DNA from 3 places in the Bradyrhizobium sp. USDA 376 genome. Region 2 is predicted to be linked to each of the others. Evidence: riboswitches for the same ligand, from Rfam matches in the RefSeq annotation. Region 2 holds a riboswitch; each other region holds the start of a gene.
What was found. Region 2 has a riboswitch for cobalamin ahead of ACVJ19_RS23610 (TonB-dependent receptor). Riboswitches for the same ligand answer to the same signal wherever they lie in the genome.

Region 1 (6,011 bases), 1.7 Mb from region 2:
CCCGCATCCTGATCGCGCAGGCGACGGCGGATGCGATCGGCGCGCATCTCGAGCTGCGCGAGATCGATCGTCTCGCGGTCGCCGGCCAGAGCGCGCCGCAGGCGATCTTCGAGGTGATCGGCAGGGCAGGCGCGCTGACGGAGGCGCAAGCGAGCCTGCGAGAGCATTATGCCGAAGGTCTTGCCGCCTATCGCACCTGCCGCTTCGCCGAAGCCCGTGCCGCCTTCAACGCGGCGCTCGAAGCTGTGCCTGGCGATGGTCCCTCGCGCACGCTGCTCGATCGCATCGCGCAGTTGGAGGCCAATCCGCCGGAGGAGGGCTGGGACGGCGCCTGGCGGTTGGAGCAGAAATAGGTAGCGGCATCCTCTTCTCGCCGCCTGCGCCGACGAAAATTGATGCTACCCCATAACCATGTTCGCCGTGACCTATTTCCGGGGCTTAGGCTCATTGGTCCTTGTGGCGTTTGATGGGGACACGCCGATGACAGAACTTGAGGACAGGCTGGAACGGTTCGAGACGCTCACGGCCGAATGCGAGCTGATCGCCAAGCTCGCCACCGACAGCACCAAGCGCGCATTCTATCTGAAACTGTCAGAACAGTACCGCCAACTCGCGGTGGACATGCGGCAGGTGATCGCGACGAAAACTGCGGCCTGACGCCGGCTGCAATCCGTTTTTAATCTTTGGCGCGCATCCTCCAGGGATGCGAGCGCGGGGCTTCCACGGTTGCTCGCGGTGGGAATGCAGGGGTCCGTTGCGGTGCAACGTGCCTCGCTGACGTCGCTTTGCCACTCTCTACAGGGCAATCCCATGCGCCTTCTTGCAGTCCTTGTTCTCGCGCTCGCAATGGCAGCCTGCAACCAGGAACAGGACATCACCGGGTCGACCTCGACCTGCCCGATGCGGAACTACAGCTCGTACAATGCGCGCGACATGAACCAGTGCGTGGCCGCCTGCAAGGCGTGCGACCACGGCACCACGGTCACCTGCACCACCTCCTGCACCCTCAAGGGCGCGCACTGAGCCTTTCAGCCGGATGCCGGCGGATCGGGAACAGCGAGTCCGTTGGCGCCGCACGGCATGAGGCGGGCGGTGCTTGGGCACCGGAACGATTCACATGGGTTAATCATTGAAGGAGCGGGCAGGACGCGGAGTCCGATGGAATGGGTATGCTCGATCCCGGGCGGTTTCTGGTGTCTTGCTCGCAATGCGAGGCCTGGCCGATGGCCGCCAATGTGAAACGTTCGAGCTGGTCGGCGTCCCCGCATGAGGTTCGCTTCGTGTGCCCGCGCTGTCGCCGCGAGGAGACCGCGATCGTTTCTGCCTCCGGCGAGTTGACGCCAATCCGGCGCGTCGACGTTCCGCCGCGCGACGTGGCTGCGGCCTGGGCTCAGGCGCAGCGTCCGAGAGGCCGGACCTAGACGGCCGACACATCGCTCGCTTGCGTTTTGGAACCCGGCCGGTCACCGAAGCGTTTCCGCCTCCGACATCAACGCGATCGAGGCTGTGCGAATGATCAGCGAGCATTTCGACACCCGCACCCGCATCAACATGAAGCTGGCACTGGACCGGGTCTGCCGCAATCGCCCCGACGGCGAGGACCACGACTTCCGCAGATCGGTCGCTGAAAACATCATCCGCTGTGCGCTGGCAGGCCGCACCGGCATCGGCCAGCTCGTCGACGCCGGCGAGCGGGCGATGATCAGGACGCAGGCGGAGCGGGAGCCGGTGTGATCGTGTTCGCCTGACGTTCGGGCTCATCGTTCGACCGGTCGATTGACTCAACCTGCGAACGCCCCGTAGATTGATCGGTGACGGTTCTCCTCATGGAGATCAAAAGGGAACGTGGTGCGGGATTTTCCCAAAACCACGGCTGCCCCCGCAACTGTAAGCGGTGAATCTTTCGTCATATGCCACTGGGAATCTCGGTCCTGGGAAGGCGACGTAGAGGTAACGACCCGCGAGCCAGGAGACCTGCCGTCAGCCGTGGTCACACGCGAAGATGTCGGTCGGGGAGTACAGACATTAGCTTCACACGAGCAATCCATCGCTCCGCGTGAAACCTCGTTCGCTGTGACGTGCCACTGACGTCATACCGAGGTTACAACTGTGTCCCGCATTGTCTCTGCCGCCAGGCGCCTCAGCGCCGGCCTTGTCGCATCCATTTACCTCCATTCGCTCGATCTCTCCGTCGCCCGGGCGCAGCAGGCTGCCAACGAGCAGCTGCCGCCGGTCGAGGTGACCAACTCCGACGATCAGAACCGCACCCGCGCCAGGGCGACGGGCGATGGCGACGTGGTGAGGAGGCGTGCGCCGTCGAGCGGCGCCGGCTCATCCGGCTCCGGCAATGCGGCTGCCGCCAGCAACGGGGGTATCGTCGGGGCCGCTACGACCGTCATCACGGCCACGGACATCGCGCATTCGCCGTCGCAGACCCTTGCCGAGATCATCGCAACGCAAGTAGCGGGCGCCCAGATCACGACGCTCTATGGCGGCCCGATCGGCGCCAGGACCAGCGTCGACCTGCGCGGCTTCGGCGCTTTTGCGACCGCCAACACGCTGGTGCTGGTCAACGGCCGGCGGCTGAACGACATCGACATGGCGCAGGTGGACCTCTCCACCATCCCGCTCAATTCCGTCGAGCGCATCGAAATCACGCGCGGCAATTCGGGCGCGGTGCTTTACGGCGACAACGCAGTCGGTGGCGTGATCAACATCGTCACCAAGAACGGCATCGGCGGACCGCCCGTGACCGCGCGCATCGAGGCCGGCTTTGGCTTGTTCAATACGAAGCTTGGCAACATCTCGACCTCGCTCAATTCCGGTCCATGGTCGACCTCGTTTTACGGCAACACCGTCAAGACCGACGGCTACCGCGACAACAATCGCTATTCCCAGGAGAACGGCGTCGGCAATCTGAACTATACGACACCTGGCCTCTCCGCGTTCCTGACCGTGACAGGCGACAATCAGGAGCTGCGACTGCCGGGTGGCCGCACCGTCGATCCCTCGATCGGCGTCGACGAGCTCGCAACCAATCGGAAGGGGACCAGCACGCCCTTCAACTACGCCAACCAGCAGGGGTTTAGCGCGACAGCGGGCTTCACCAAGACTTTGGTCAACGGCGTCGATCTCATCGTCGATGGCGGCGTACGCGACAAGAAGCAGCAGAGCGCGTTCTTCTCCAGCCCAACGCCGGTTCCTGCACTCTTCACGTCAACCTATGTCGATGCCGGTCTGACGACATGGTCGATCACGCCGCGCCTCAGCGTGAAGAGCCTGCTGCTGGGGATGCCGTCGCAGCTCTTGACCGGCATCGATTATTACGATGCGAACTTTCAGCAGAACCGCGGCGCCGGGCAGGGGCTCGCGCCCTGGCACAATTACGCGCTGAGACAGCAGACGGTTGCGGGCTATTTTCAGCACACATTGAGTGTGCTGCCCACGACCGACATCTCCTACGGCGCGCGGATGCAGAATGTCAGTCTCTCCGCACGCGACAATTTCGACCCGGCGGCACCCTTCAACACCGATATCGGCGCGCTCCCGCTGCGGAGCGATGAGACCCAATACGCGCTGCATCTCGGCGCGGAGCATCGCCTCAACGACATGGTCTCGCTGTTCGGCCGTGCGGCGCGCGCATTCCGCACGCCTGACGTGGACGAGCGCGTGTCGTCGGGCCCGTCGTTCGATCCCTTCACCTTCGCTCCGATCCCGCAAACCTTCCAGCTCAAGACCCAGACCTCGCAAGACATCGAGGGCGGGCTGCGCATCAAAGGGGGCGGGCTGCAGTTGCAGAGCAGCCTCTATCTGATGGACCTCGCCAACGAGATCCATTTCAGCCCGATTCTGTTCTACAACACCAATCTCGATCCGACCCGCCGCTACGGCTCGGAAACCAGTCTGTCCTATCGCGTCAACGACGAGCTGCTGCTGCGCTCCGGCATGGCCTATACGCGGGCCGTCTTCCGCGGAGGCGTCTGGGCCGGCAACGACGTGCCGCTGGTGTCGCGCTACACCGCGAGTGCGGGTCTCACATGGAACATCTGGCAGAACTACGTGGTGCTCGACGCCACCGCACGCTTCTGGAGCGAGCGGCGCATGGACAACGACCAGGCGGGAACCCAGAAGCCGATCCCTGCCAACGCCACGATCGACCTCAAGCTCAGCGGTCAATATGAGCGCTATTTCTGGTCCCTCAGCGTCAACAATGTGCTGAACGCGCTCTACTACGACTATGCGATCGCCAGCACCTTCACCGGCGGCCGCTTTAGCGCGTACCCGCTGCCCGGCCGCACCTATCTGCTCAAGGCCGGTGCCACGTTCTGATCCCCGGTGGGGCTGTCACATGCTCCCGAATGTACTAGAATTCGAAACGAAGGAGATTACCAATGGCTCTCGACATCCTGCCGTCTCAAGGCGACCGTTTCCGGCTTTATCCGGTCACGCCGCGCCTCGCGCCGATGTTCTGCTTTGCGCTGCTGTCGGGAGCATGCGCGCTGGCAAGCTTCGCGCTGGCCTGCGCAACACCGTTTGCCGCGTTCGCCGTCGTGGCGGCGGCGATGCTGCCGATGCGACCGGCGCTGCTCGTCGTCTCCAGTGCTTGGCTGGTGAACCAGGGCATCGGCTTCGGTCTGCTGCACTATCCGGTCGATGGCAGCACTCTCGCCTGGGGTTTTGTGATCGGTGCCGCTGCGCTGGTTGCGACCGCGGTCTCGTCCGCCGTGCTCCGTGCGCTGCCGCAGGGGCGCGTGCCGCTGATGCTGGCGATAACGCTCGTCGCCGCCTATGCGGCCTATGAGCTGGCGCTGTTTTCCGCGACACCGTTGCTTGGCGGAGAGGGTGCCTTCACCACGGCCATCGTCACGCGGATCGGGCTGACCAGCGCCCTCTGGCTCGCCGGCCTCGTTGCCGCCTGCGAGGTCGTCCGCCTGGTCGATCCGTTCCGCCGCAAGGCGATGTCGGCCTGAGCGGGCACGCATCCGGGCTACGGGACTCTCGTTGACCCGACGGGCAAAACACCCCGCGAGCTTGTCAACCCGCCGCTGCAGAAATATTCCACTTTACCGAAATTCGGATTTGTCGTATGTGTCGCCCATCCCGGCTCATCGGGAGGGGCGATCATGTTGTCGTCACGATATGCGAGCCGGGTTTGCGGTGGACGCGGCAGCGTCGGCACGAACAGGTAGCGGGCAGGGCGGGTAGTCCCTGTGAGCTCGTAACCGCGTGCGGACGAGCGGCGCTGTGAGTTCGTCGCGCCAGCATTTCGATGGCAACGTGCACAACGTCATCGAACCCTGTGGCGCCAACGAACGCGCGTACGGCAAAACCGTGTGGTCCTGGCCGTCGTTGCTACGGTCAAGCCTTTCGCGAAGATGCGCGCGAGCCCAACCGGGTAGACGGCATCGTCAATTCGCGGGGTGAGGGAGGCCAGAACGAACTCGGCTCCCAGGAGAGCACGGCATAAGCCGTCCAACCATCGCGCAGGGAAGGCCGTGTGTTGGGCTTCACCTGTATGCTGCTGTGCGGTTTCTCTGCGTGTGCTTTTCGCGCAGCGGACCGCGGGTGCCGCCGGCACCCGGCCTTCCCTGCGCCCTCTTGGCTTTGAGGGTGGAGAGACGAAGCAAAGCTCGGGCGAAATCGGCCGCGAGGCTGCGAAGGCGTGTCTGCGACACACACTCACTGTCATCGCCCGCCTTGGAGAGAGCGTGCGCCACACTCCGCTCTCGTGCCCCGGTGCGCTGCAGAGCCGGGGCCCATCCAACCGCGCTGTGCCATGCTGCCCCGGGTCCCGGCTCTGCGCCGCAACGCCTTACGCGTTGCGGCTTGTCCGGGACACGAGCAATGCACCTCGCTCCGCGAGGGGCGCCAGCGACTCACTTCGTGGGTGTGCCCGTCAGTCGTTCCAAGCGGGGTGCGCCGTGCCTGCTACGAAATCTCAGATTGTGGACTGTCATCTTCGCGGCGGTATCCAAGTAGCCATCTCCGTGTCTTCCCGGTAACGATTGTGC
Region 2 (6,011 bases):
CTTCGCCGGTGCGCGACGAGACGTAGACCTCCGTGCCGGCGGCATCGCCGAGGTCGACGCGAAACAAGGGCCGGTGGCGATCAAAGCCGTTCGGCACGCTCCATTGGTCGTAGTCAGCGTATGCAACGACAACCGCGCGCGCGGCGTCGAACCCGCGTTGACGCGCATGAGCCCGCGCGATGGCGAGTGCGACCTCGGGCGACCGCACTGAGGCATCCTGCCCGTCAGCGGCACGAACCGCGCGCAGGCGCGAGGGTCCCGACACGATGTAGACCGGCCCGTCGCTCCGCTGAAGCAACCGCAGGCGTGTAGCATCGGCGATCCCGCTCGCGGCCACCGCATCGGCAACGCTGATCCGCACCTCGCCACGATCCACCGGCGCGAGGCCGGCAACCCGCTCCGCTTCCGCCAGCGACGGAAACGGAACGAAGTGCATCACGATCCCCGTCGCGAACCACATCGCGAACAGCAGGCAGAACGCGATCCCGAGCCAGCGGTGCAGCAGGACGATCGCGCCCATCATGTGGTCAGCGCCCTACCATTTGAACGCCGCCGAGATCTCGTAGGTGCGCGGCGCGCCCAAGAGGATCTGGTCGGGATAGAACGGATCGCCCCAGATCGCGTAGCGCTTGTCGGTGAAGTTGCGCACCCGGAAGGTCAGGCGCGCCTGGTCGACGGCATTGAAGACGGTCTTCGGGATATCGACGAACGCATAGACGTCGCCGACCGTGTAGGCGTTCATCGTCACCGTGTTGGCGTCGGTGTTGTAGCGATCGCCGACGTGCCGGCCGACGATGCCGAGCTCCACCGGCCACGGCGTGAAGAACCGGTACGATGCACCGGCATTCGCGACGATGCGCGGCACGTTCGGCGGCGTGTTGCCCGAGAACGATCCGCCGGCGAAATTGTAGTCGGCATAGCGCGCATCGACATAGGCGATGTTGCCCCACAGCCGCAAAGGCTCGATCGGCCGCACCGCGGCGGCGAGCTCGACGCCCTTCGATTCCTCTCGCCCGGCGATGTTGAGCGCCTGCCCGCCGGCCGCAGCATAGACGTTCTTGCGCAGGATGTCGTAGGCCGAGAACGACCACTCCGCCCGGTTGTCCCAGAACAGATGCTTGACGCCCGTCTCGTAGATGCGCGACGTCGTCAGGTCGAGCGGCTGGGTCGGCAACAGCAGGAAGATGTTGTTGGCGGAAACGTCGGCGCCGGTCGCGTACTGGCTGAAGAAGGTCAGGCCGGGCATGGCCTCCCAGGTGTAGCCGATGCGTCCCGTCACCGGCGCCCAGTCCTTGGTGAACGGAAAGCCCGCGTTCACCAGGCCGTTGACGTCGGTCGAGTTGCGGTCGAGCCCGATATGCTCGACGCGCAGACCGCCGATCAGCGCGAAGGTCCGCGTCAGCTTCAGCCGATCCTCGAACGACAGCGCCTCGTTGTCGATACGCGCGGTCTGCTGCTTGGTCGTGAGCAGGCCGTAGAAACCGCGGTCAGGATTGACCAGCGACACGGAGTCGCCCGGAAAATTCGCTGCCCCCGGCCGGACGAAATCGAGGTAACTCGACGACAGCGTCGTGACCATCCGGTTGTCGAAGCCTGCAATGTTCGTATCCCAGATCAGGTCGGTGATGTTGCCGACCAGCCGCTGGCTATGCGCGACATAGAAGCGCTCGCGATCGACCAGGTTCGTACCGGAGTTGAATGCCTCGATCTCGTTGTTGAACCACGACCGCTCCGCGCCATAGCCATAGGCCTGGCTCTTCAGCGTCAGGTCAGGCGCCAGCTTCAGCTCGAAGCCGCCGCGCAGCCAGACCTCCTGCGCCACGTTGCGGTTGTCGAGAACGTTGTAATTGGTGTTGAAGGTGCGGTCGTCGATCGTGACGGCCCCGAGGTCGGTTCTGTTGAAGTAGGTGCCCGAGACAATCCCTGCCGTCGCATGTGATCCGCTGAAGGCGACCGGCACCAGCGGCGCGCCCCAATAGGCCTTTCCGCGATCCTCGCGATACTCGATCGCGCCCCAGACCTTGAGACTGTCGGAGACGCGGTAGTTCAGCTGGCCCGAGACATCGAGCGTCTTGGTATAGGTGTCGTCGACAAAACCGTTGAGCGAGGAGCGGCTGATGTCGAAGCGGTAGTCGAGGCCTTGAACGTTGGTGCTGCCGCCCGAGCCGTAATGCGCACGGAACGAGTTCAGGGAGTCGTACGAGAAGTCCGCTTCGTTGCGGATCGCTCCGGTGTGCGGCTGCTTGGTGACGAGGTTGATCGCGCCGCCGGCGGCGCCCTCGCCCGAGATAAGCGAGGCCGGGCCCTTCAAAAATTCCACGGCCTCCAGATTGGCCGTGTCCATGATCCGCGAGGTCATGTTCTGCGGGCCGATCTTGATGCCGTTGTAGAGCGTGTTGATCTGGCTGTTGGTGAAGCCGCGCATCGAGAAGCCCGCCGGCTCCCCCGGCGCGTCGCCGGAGGTGACGCCGACCGCGCCCTGGGCCACCTCGGACACGGTGCGATAGCCCTGCTCGCGCATGGTCTGGGCCGAGATGACTTCGACGGTCGCCGGTATCTCCCGCACGGTCAGGCCGAGCCGCGAGGCGCTTTCGGCCACCGCATTGGTGTTGAGCGGCGTCTGCGCCGCCGCAGCTGGCACGGCGGGCTTGGGCGCCACGGATGCGGGCACCGGCCTGCGCGCTGCCGCGCGGCGCGCTATCTGGGCCTCCCGGGCAGCCGGCTTGACCGGCTTGCGGGATTGCGGTGGCGAGACCTCCACGGGCGGGAGCGGCTCGCGGGCCTGCTGCGCCAGCGCGGCGGGCAGATCGAGAGCGGCAAGGGATGTGAACGCGGCGGAAGCGAGCAGAACGCTGCGCGGTCGTACAATACGGATAGAAGAAGACACGGTCTTGGACCTCGGTATGACGTCAGTGGCACGTCACAGCGAACGAGGTCTCACCCTGGGCTTGTCAGCCTTCCGATGAAGCCGAATGTCTGTACTCCCCGACCGACATCTTCGCGTGTGACCACGGCTGACGGCAGGTCTCCTGGCTCGCGGGTCACGACCGCTTCGTCGCCTTCCCGGGACCGAGGACCCAGTGGCTTCTGACGAAGGATTATCCGCTCACAGTTGCGGGGGCAGCCACGGCATTGGGGACAACGTCCCCGCACCGCATTCCCTTTTCATCCCCTCTCGGGGAAACCGTCGCGAGCATCTAGGATTACCAGCAAGACAGAGTCAATGTACCAGTTGCGGCGTTATTGCCACAGCGACCAACTTCCTTGGAGATTTGCATGGAAGGCGCGACCTTCCTCTGGCTGATCCGACATGCACCCGTCGACGGCGTCAAAGGGACGATCCATGCCGCCGATGCACCGGCGGACCTGACCGATCGCGCGCAGCTCGAAGCGCTGCGGCCGCGCTTGCCGCGGGATGCTGCGAGCTATGCGAGCCCTTCCCGGCGCACGGTAGAGACGGCGCGCGCGCTGGGGCTCGAACCGGAACTGGTGGACGAATTCGGCGAACAGGATTTCGGCGGCTGGACCGGCCGGCGACATGACGAACTGGCAGCGAGCGGCGGCGAGGCCTACGTACAATTCTGGAGCGATCCCGCACACCAGAGACCACCGGGCGGCGAGAGCTTTGAGGATCAGGTCGCGCGCGTCCGACTCGGACTGTCGCGGATCGGAGCCGGATCGGCAACGCTCGTCGTGCATTCAGGCACGATCCGCGCCGCGCTGTGCATCGCGCTCGATCTGACACCGGAAGCGGCGTTGCGCTTCGTGATCGATCCGCTGTCGCTGACCCGGATCGACCGGCTCGCGACCGGCTGGCGGGTGGTCTCCGTCAATCAGCGGATCAGCTAGGCCGATCCGGCACGTTGGCCTGCGCAAAAGTCGCCATGCCATTGTGGAGCGCGCAGGCCGACCGCACCAGCGGCAACGCGATGGCGGCGCCCGATCCTTCGCCGAGCCTGAGATCGAGGCTGATCAGCGGTTGCACGTTCAGCGCGCGAAGCACGAGGCGATGTCCCTGCTCCGCCGATTGATGCGAGGGCAGCAGGAACGGCTGGCACGACGGATTGAGCCGCACCGCCGCCAGCGCCGCGACCGACACGATGAAGCCGTCGATCAACACAGGGATGCGGCGCTGCGCAGCCGCAATGATGGCGCCCGCGATCGCCGCGATCTCGAGACCGCCGACGGCACACAGGATCTTTTCGGGCGGCGCGCCCGCAACGCCATGGCGCGCAATCGCGGCATCGATCACGCGCGCCTTGTGCGCGCGACCGGCGGCGTCGACACCGGTGCCGCTGCCTGCGATCTCCTCGGCACTGATGCCGAGCAGGCTCGCCGCAATCGCCGCGGAGGTCGTGGTGTTGCCAATGCCCATCTCGCCGAAGATCAGAAGGTCAGGCCGGCTAGCCTCGGCGCGCGCAACCGCGCGCTGGCCGGCTTCGAAGGCGAAGGCCAGCTCCGCAGGCGTGAGCGCAGCTTCGACGCTGAAATCGCGCGTGCCGTGACGCGGCTTGTCGGTGATGATATCAGGCATCGCCGCCGCCAGCGTGCCGGCGTCAACGACTTCCAGGTTTGAACCCAGCTCGCGCGCCAGCACCGAGATCGCGGCGCCGCCCGAGGCAAAATTCGCCATCATCGCGATGGTGACGGCCTGCGGATAGGCCGACACGCCCTGCGCGACGATGCCGTGATCACCGGCGAAGATGATGATGGGCACGCGCGCGGCACGCGGCTGTTCGCTCGCTTGCAGGCCGGCGAGCTCGATCGCGAGCTGCTCGAGCCGGCCGAGCGCGCCGGTCGGCTTTGTGAGCTGTGCCTGACGCGCGATCGCCGCATCGCGATGGACCGCGGAGATCTCGGGGCATTTCCGGGTGACCCAGTCGGGGAGCATGCTGCCTCGCTTACGGCCTGCGCTTGAGGATGTAGCTGTCCATGATCCAGCCGTGCCGCTCGCGCGCCTCCTGCCGCGCAGCGACGATGCGCGGGCCCGCGTCGGTGAGCGCGCCGGATATGACGATCTGATCGGGCATGCCGAGATAGGCGCCCCACCAGATATGCAGGCCGGCCGGATCGAGCGACTGGAATGCGGTGCCGCCGTCGAGCATCACGACCACCGTATCGACGCCCTGCGGCCAGCCGGCTTCGCGCAAGCGACGGCCTGTCGTGACCAGAAAGGGCTCGCCGATATCGTTGAGCGGCAGCGCATGCGCCGCGCACAGCGCCTGGATCGATGTGATGCCGGGCACGACCTCGATGTCAGGCAAGGGATCGAGCCGGCGCGCAATACGCAGCGAGGAGTCATAGAGCGAAGGATCGCCCCAGATCAGCAGCGCGACCTTGCCGTCACCGCCGAGATGGCCTGCAATGGTCTGCGACCACGCGGCGGCCACGGCATCGTGCCAATCATCCACACCCTTGCGGTAGTCCGCCTCGGCTGCATCACGCACAGGAAGGTCGAACTCAACGATGCGCGTCGCTTTGTTGGTGAGCACGTCTGTGCAGATCGTCCGCCTGAGATCCGCGAGATCGGACTTGGCGCTTCCCTTGCGCGGGATCAGGACGAGATCGGCCGCGTTGATGGCGCGGATCGCGGCGCGCGTGAGCTGCGCGGGATCACCGCAACCGATGCCTATCAGGGAGAGCGTGAGCATCGGGCGTACGGGGCGGCCATGACAGCCGCCCCTTGTCTCTTAAGCCGCGTTGTGCAGGCGCGGGGTGACGAGGCCGGGCGCGGTAACACCGCGCAACGACTTCGCCAGCGCCAGCACGGCGAGATCGGCCAGCGGCTCGATCACGATGACCAGCGCGTAGGAGGCCGCAAACGTCGCGATGTTGGCGAGGTTGCTCATGGCAAAGCCGGAGCCATAAAGCGCCCAGAACGCCACCCAGGCGATCACGCCGGCCTGATAGGTCGTCGAGAGCGCCAGCGCCTGGCGATAGCTGAGATCGACATAGGCGGTGTTGCGCGAAATGATCCGCGCCGCGATCGCCTGGATACCGAACAGCGGCAC
Region 3 (6,011 bases), 4.1 Mb from region 2:
CCAGCGTTCGCTGCGCTTCTTCGTCATATCGATTAGTTCGTAGCTGGCTTGCCCTGGCAGGTGATAAATCCGCTCGCCGCTGCGCTCGACAGTGCCTTTTATCAGGCACTCGGGGGACGGTGGTTCCGACAGCAGGACTGATCCGAGCAGTACTTCCTGCGCGTCGATCGGAACCGACCACGCGCCGATGATCATCGTGCCCTTATTGCGGCGAGGCCAGTCCCACGGAGCGATGAACGCTCCCGACCACAGTCCGGCATGGGCTGTGCTTGCCGACAACTCATAGACAGCGTGAGATGCAGCAGCCGATAGTGCCCAGCCCGAGCGTACCATCCAGACATTCACATTCTCGCCTTCGATGAAGCAGTTACCGAGGGCTCGTCTGTACTCATCGACTCTCTGGGTGTGACAATCCCAGGTTCGCCCATTTGAATGCTTGATAAGCTCGTCGCGAGCAGCTACGCCGCAGGCCCATTTGCGACCGTTGGTGTCGAGACAAATCTGGTCCGTCTCAGGAGCTTCGATGCCTGAGAGCCGAACGTTGGTTTTCTCGATCTCGATCGTATTGCCGTCGAGGATGCGCGGAGCACCGCTGAGCGTCGCGGCGCAGACCGGAGATGTGACGAGAGCGAGCAATGCGAACATAATTCCGCGGTTCACCGACAATAACCTTTCGCTCCTGATCCACGTTTCACGCACGATACGGTGCCGATACATTCGACTGCTTGACAGCATTATGTGCGTTATTCCGCCGGCATTTCCGAGCGCTCTATGAGCGCTTCGCCGGAACGCGAACCTACGGCCTGACGCTGCGTAAGGATCAAGTGATTTCTTCGGGGCGGGCGGCGGTATTCTTCGAGCATCGGCTCTCTCACTAGGACCGCGCTGTACCCTCCACCTGAGGGGGAAATCCTCGCGGGCGGGCCGAACGGGCGATGCTGAACAAACCCGAACCCCGGAATGTTGTGTTTTGCAAAAAAGGAGACCGACTATGAAGCGCCGGCGCTCGCGGTGGAGTCAGGCGTTGAGGAGCAACCTTGTTCTGGTCGGCCACGGCTCCCAGCGGCAATCTTGCCGCTGCCGACGGTTCTGCGATGAAATTTCGCATTTCACACGAAAAGATGTGAAAAATCTTGTCTGGCTCGCTCTGACCGATTTAGAAGAAGACGCAATGGAGTTCAGCGTAGACGCCCGCGCATAACTTAGCTCCTTGCGCGAGCAAACCGCGCAAATCCGATGCCTTTTCCGCCCGGCAGGATGATCGTTGATGTCGACCAGGGCAGGTGGAGCACAGTTATAGAAGTGTTTTCCATGCTTCGAAATCCGGATCTATGACGTGCAGACGAATGGGTGCCAGATAAGCTAGGGCCGAGCCAGTCTGGTCCTCGACGTTCTTGCGTACGGCTCTGAGCTTCCCGGTCTGCACGCTCCGAAATGCGCAAGCGCCCAGCGGTATGCTGGGTTGCTACCGGTGAACGGTTTCCGGTAACTTCCTCGCCGGCTTCGTCTCAGCACTCATTTCCTGGTGCCTTCGACGTTGCTACGCAAACTGATGTCCTCACACCGGGTGGAGTGAAGGCGGGAAAACCACATCTCGCAAGCTCGTGCGCGCCGCTGACACTAGGCGGAACAAACGGAATCGCGCGGCCCGACCTTCTTGCGACGGGACGGACTGCTGCGAGAAAGGCACCCGGACCGTTGCGGATGCTAAAACAAAGCAAGTGTAGAGCGCGTATGTCTTGCAATAGGTTCGAGGCGCTCCGCCACTGCGGCAAGATGTTGCTCTGCGGCGGTTTACTCAGGCCTTGGCTCTCCTAAGTCTTCCTCTTCTTTTGGCTCGGTGCGTTGGAACCAGGAGCCAGGGGGAAATTTCGCGATGCGTTTGGCAAAGGAGGATTGTGGCTCCCAATCCTGTCCTTCTCTCTTCTCGAAAGTGATGACCCCGTTGTGTGTAAAATAACGTGGTCCTTGGATACTACAATTCACCAAGAGCAGAACGCGCCACACGCCACCCTTCTCGGCCGGTTTATCATTCCGCTTCGGTAAGTAGTCCACTCCAACTGGTTCAATGATAGTGCAGCGGCCCTGCCGCAGAAGATCGCCGAGCCGGCCTTGCGGGGTAGTCACAAAGTTGAAGTTGGCCGGATCATGCAGAAAGCGAAGATTTGCGTCCCTTTCGCCATCTGCGACTTCACTGGCGATTAGGGAGAGCGCCAGGGCGCGCCAGCCCAATTCCATCGGCTTCGCATAAGTCGACGCAAGTTCAAGCGTGCCGTCGAGGGCGATCTTCCAGGCGATAACGTACTGTTCGTCCGATTTGTTGTCCCGGTGTCTGGTCCACGAAACGAAAATAAAGTCGTTTTGGCCAAGTTCAACAACGCCCCACATTTGAGGCACGAACTGTGCCACCTTCGAGACATTGGAGATAATTTGTTCTATCGTCTCACCATCTTGCGCTCGCCAAGTTGACTTCAGTCGTTCGACAAGGGGACTGTCGCTGGCCCGAATATTATTGCTCATGGCAGCCGGCCAGGCGAGGCAGATTAAAAATCCGACCACGCTAAGCCATAGCGCGGGTCTTCCAGGCATTCTCTTCATAACCCTCGGCCTATCGCGTTTCATCCAAATATCTTGTGAAGCAGGCAACCTCGAACCTGCTATGCCATCGCAAGAAGTTTACGGGGATGCACCCGCTAGCTGTCCCGCGCGAGCAGGCGCTCCCCTCTATGTCATGCGCAGCTAACTTCCCCGGCAGCGACTGCGTCAATTGGCTGAGCTGGACCTGCCCAGAGGAGGAGACTGGGCATTCCGAGGGTCTGCATTCTTCGTGCCAGGCAATAGGCGGAAAATTTCACGGAGTTTGTGTCACTCTTGTCGACTTTCCGACCTTTGCATGTTTTCGATGTTTCTGTTTGGCGTATCCGCCGCAGCTTGTGCATCCATGTCCCGCACCGGATATTTAGCAGAAGAGTTGAACGCCTCGATGCCGGATGCCTGTGGACGGAAGTGGGTTTGCCGCCATTGAGCTGTGTGGTTCGCTATCGTGCCGCCCGCGTTCGAGCTGCGTGATTGCCAAGCACCAAGCCGGCTTGATCCCAGCTCTGAAGTCTGGGTGGCACGCAAATCAACCCCTCGCCAGTTGCTAAATTTCGCCACGTGCCTTGGCCTATTCGCCGCAGATCCTTTAGTTGAGCGAAGAGCTGGCTAGCTGAGGTGCTGGGCGAACCTCTGGAAATCGCAAAGCCGCATTGAAAGCGCTCTGATATAACGTCGGTACTCCCGCCGGCAGGCTGCTTCTGTCCCTTTCATCAATTTAGCGTGCGGCTCCGCCTCAAGGCAGCTCCGATGCTTATCCGGCATCTGAGAAGGATATGTCTGATTATGACATCTCTGATGAGAGAATGTTTCTAGATGGTGAAGTCACAGAGATGCACGGTCATTCGGCTAGCGGATGTCGCAGATTAGCTTGCACATAATCTGAGAGGTTGACGGAAGAGTTCTCCTGCCGATAATCCAAGTCGTCGAGGTTCTCCGGTTCCCATTGATCCGGAGCTAAGAGGGAAGCCGGTGCAAATGCCGGCTCTGCCCCCGCAACTGTGAGCGGCGAGCCGCTGTCCGACGATGTCGCTGAAGCCTGCACGGCTTCGGGAAGGCCGGACAGCAGCGATGACCAGCAAGCCAGGAGACCGGCCCCGACAATATATTGGTCCACGGGCGGGGTGTCTCGGTGGTGCGCCAAGCAGCCGTCGCACGCGCGACTTCTCCTGCCTGCGTCCGCCATGGCCTTTGTCCCCAACAGGGGTTAACGCTATGTCTCCTCTCTCTCTTCCAGTTGCTACGCTCGGAACGCCACGCATCGGCCCAAGGCGTGAGCTCAAGCTCGCTCTAGAAAGCTACTGGGCTGGAAAGATTAGTGAACAGCAGTTGCACGAAGACGCATTCGGCCTACGCGCAGCGAACTGGGCTCGTCAAAAATCGCTCGGCGTCACGATCATTCCGTCAAACGACTTCTCGCTGTATGATCAGGTGCTCGATACAAGCGTCATGGTTGGCGCAATCCCGGAGATCTACGCCGCGAACGGAGAATCCGTTTCGCTCCAAACGTACTTCGCCATGGCCCGCGGATCGCAATGCGGCGAGCAGGATGCGAGTTGCGCCCAGAGCCCGCGGGGATCTGGCGTGCCCGCGCAGGAAATGACCAAGTGGTTCGATACCAACTACCACTACATGGTTCCTGAGTTTTACCGGGGACAGGCGTTCAGACTGTGCTCTCGCAAACCCGTCGAAGAGTATGAGGAAGCGAGGGCTCTTGGCTTTCAGACCCGCCCTGTCCTGATCGGGCCGGTCACATTTTTAAAGCTCGGCAAGAGTACCGATAGTGCGTTCCAGCCCCTCTCTCTCCTCGATGATCTGATACCCGTCTATATCGACCTTCTGCATGAATTAGCCAAACGAGGGGCAAGTTGGGTTCAGTTTGACGAGCCCTGCCTGGTCCTTGATCTGGATGAGGCGGCGCGAAATTCGTTGCTGCACGCCTATAACCGGTTCGCAAAGGAGGGACCCGCTATCAAGATCATGCTTGCGAGCTATTTCGGCGCCCTAGGCGACAATCTGGATACTGCCTTGAGCCTGCCAATTTCCGGTCTGCACGTCGATTTGGTTCGAGCGCCAGAACTATTGGATCAGATCGTTGCTGACGGCCGAAGTGATCTCGTCATGTCGCTCGGTGTCATCGACGGCCGGAATGTGTGGCGGTCGAACTTGCCGTCGCTCCGTCAGCGGCTGAAGCCCTCGATTGCGAAGCTTGGCAGGCACCGTGTACAGCTCGCTCCATCCTGCTCGCTGCTTCACGTGCCGGTCGATGTTGAACTCGAGACCGGGCTCGCGTCCGACGTCAAGAGCTGGCTTGCTTTCTCGGTTCAGAAGATGCGTGAGCTTGCGATCCTGGCGCGGGTACTCGCAGGCGACCAGAATGTTGGGCTAGCTCTTGCCGAGTCGGAATGCGCTGCGACTGCCCGCCGGACCTCGCCGAAGATCCATAATGCCAACGTCGCTGTCCGAATGAGGGCGATCGATCAGACGATGCGCCAGCGCGCCACCCCGTTTGCCCGTCGTTCCGAGATCCAAAGGGAACGCTTTGGACTACCGGCTTTTCCCACCACGACGATAGGATCGTTTCCGCAGACCACAGCGGTGCGAAATGCTCGCGCGGCGCATGCGCGAGGTGCGATGAGCGAGGAGCAATACGACAGGTTCCTCAAAGAGGAGATAGCCCGCGCCGTACGTTGGCAGGAGGACATCGGTCTTGACGTCCTCGTTCATGGCGAATTCGAGCGTAATGACATGGTGCAGTACTTCAGCGAGCAACTCGCCGGCTTCGCATTTACAAGGAATGGATGGGTTCAGTCCTATGGTTCGCGCTGCGTTAGGCCCCCGATCCTGTTTGGCGATGTAGTGCGGCCGAAGCCGATCACCGTGGAATGGTGGCGCTACGCGCAATCACTAACTAGTAAGCCGATGAAGGCGATGTTGACCGGACCGGTGACGATCCTGAACTGGTCGTTTGTTCGCGATGATATTCCTAGAAGCGAGGTCTGCCGTCAGCTTGCGCTCGCGATGCGCGATGAAGTCCGCGATCTCGAGAATGCCGGTGCGGCGATGATACAGATCGACGAAGCTGCACTTCGCGAAGGATTGCCATTGCGCCGGTCGGACTGGAAGGCATATCTCGATTGGGCCGGAGATTGCTTCCGCATCTGCTCATCGGGCGTTACCGATCAAACGCAAATCCATACACATATGTGCTACTCAGAGTTTAACGACATCATCGGTGCGATCGCTGCAATGGATGCGGATGTCATTTCAATCGAGACGTCGCGATCGAAAATGGAGCTGCTGGATGCGTTCAGGAGGTACGAATATCCAAATCAAATCGGACCGGGCGTGTACGACATTCACTCTCCGCGCGTTCCCGAGACGGACGAAATGAAGGAGCTGATCGTGCTAGCTCG

Region 1: it holds a riboswitch for cobalamin, as region 2 does, so the genes downstream of both, ACVJ19_RS31270 (TonB-dependent receptor) here and ACVJ19_RS23610 (TonB-dependent receptor) in region 2, are expected to answer to the same signal.
Region 3: it holds a riboswitch for cobalamin, as region 2 does, so the genes downstream of both, metE (5-methyltetrahydropteroyltriglutamate--homocysteine S-methyltransferase) here and ACVJ19_RS23610 (TonB-dependent receptor) in region 2, are expected to answer to the same signal.

The regions. Positions count from the first base shown of each region.
Region 1 is NZ_JBSSGN010000001.1:6,719,059-6,725,069, reverse strand. Features, by position in the region: gene ACVJ19_RS31290 (adenylate/guanylate cyclase domain-containing protein) at 1-353, shown strand, start outside; gene ACVJ19_RS31285 (hypothetical protein) at 481-657, shown strand; gene ACVJ19_RS31280 (hypothetical protein) at 811-1,023, shown strand; gene ACVJ19_RS31275 (hypothetical protein) at 1,513-1,734, shown strand; cobalamin riboswitch at 1,799-1,996, shown strand; gene ACVJ19_RS31270 (TonB-dependent receptor) at 2,110-4,329, shown strand; gene ACVJ19_RS31265 (hypothetical protein) at 4,392-4,970, shown strand.
Region 2 is NZ_JBSSGN010000001.1:5,056,791-5,062,801, reverse strand. Features, by position in the region: gene ACVJ19_RS23615 (PepSY domain-containing protein) at 1-523, opposite strand, end outside; gene ACVJ19_RS23610 (TonB-dependent receptor) at 536-2,887, opposite strand; cobalamin riboswitch at 3,003-3,204, opposite strand; gene ACVJ19_RS23605 (histidine phosphatase family protein) at 3,277-3,849, shown strand; gene cobT (nicotinate-nucleotide--dimethylbenzimidazole phosphoribosyltransferase) at 3,842-4,891, opposite strand; gene cobF (precorrin-6A synthase (deacetylating)) at 4,902-5,651, opposite strand; gene ACVJ19_RS23590 (energy-coupling factor ABC transporter permease) at 5,691-6,011, opposite strand, start outside.
Region 3 is NZ_JBSSGN010000001.1:9,190,060-9,196,070, reverse strand. Features, by position in the region: gene ACVJ19_RS43200 (thermonuclease family protein) at 1-660, opposite strand, end outside; gene ACVJ19_RS43195 (hypothetical protein) at 1,795-2,520, opposite strand; gene ACVJ19_RS43190 (hypothetical protein) at 2,866-3,156, opposite strand; cobalamin riboswitch at 3,508-3,709, shown strand; gene metE (5-methyltetrahydropteroyltriglutamate--homocysteine S-methyltransferase) at 3,811-6,011, shown strand, end outside.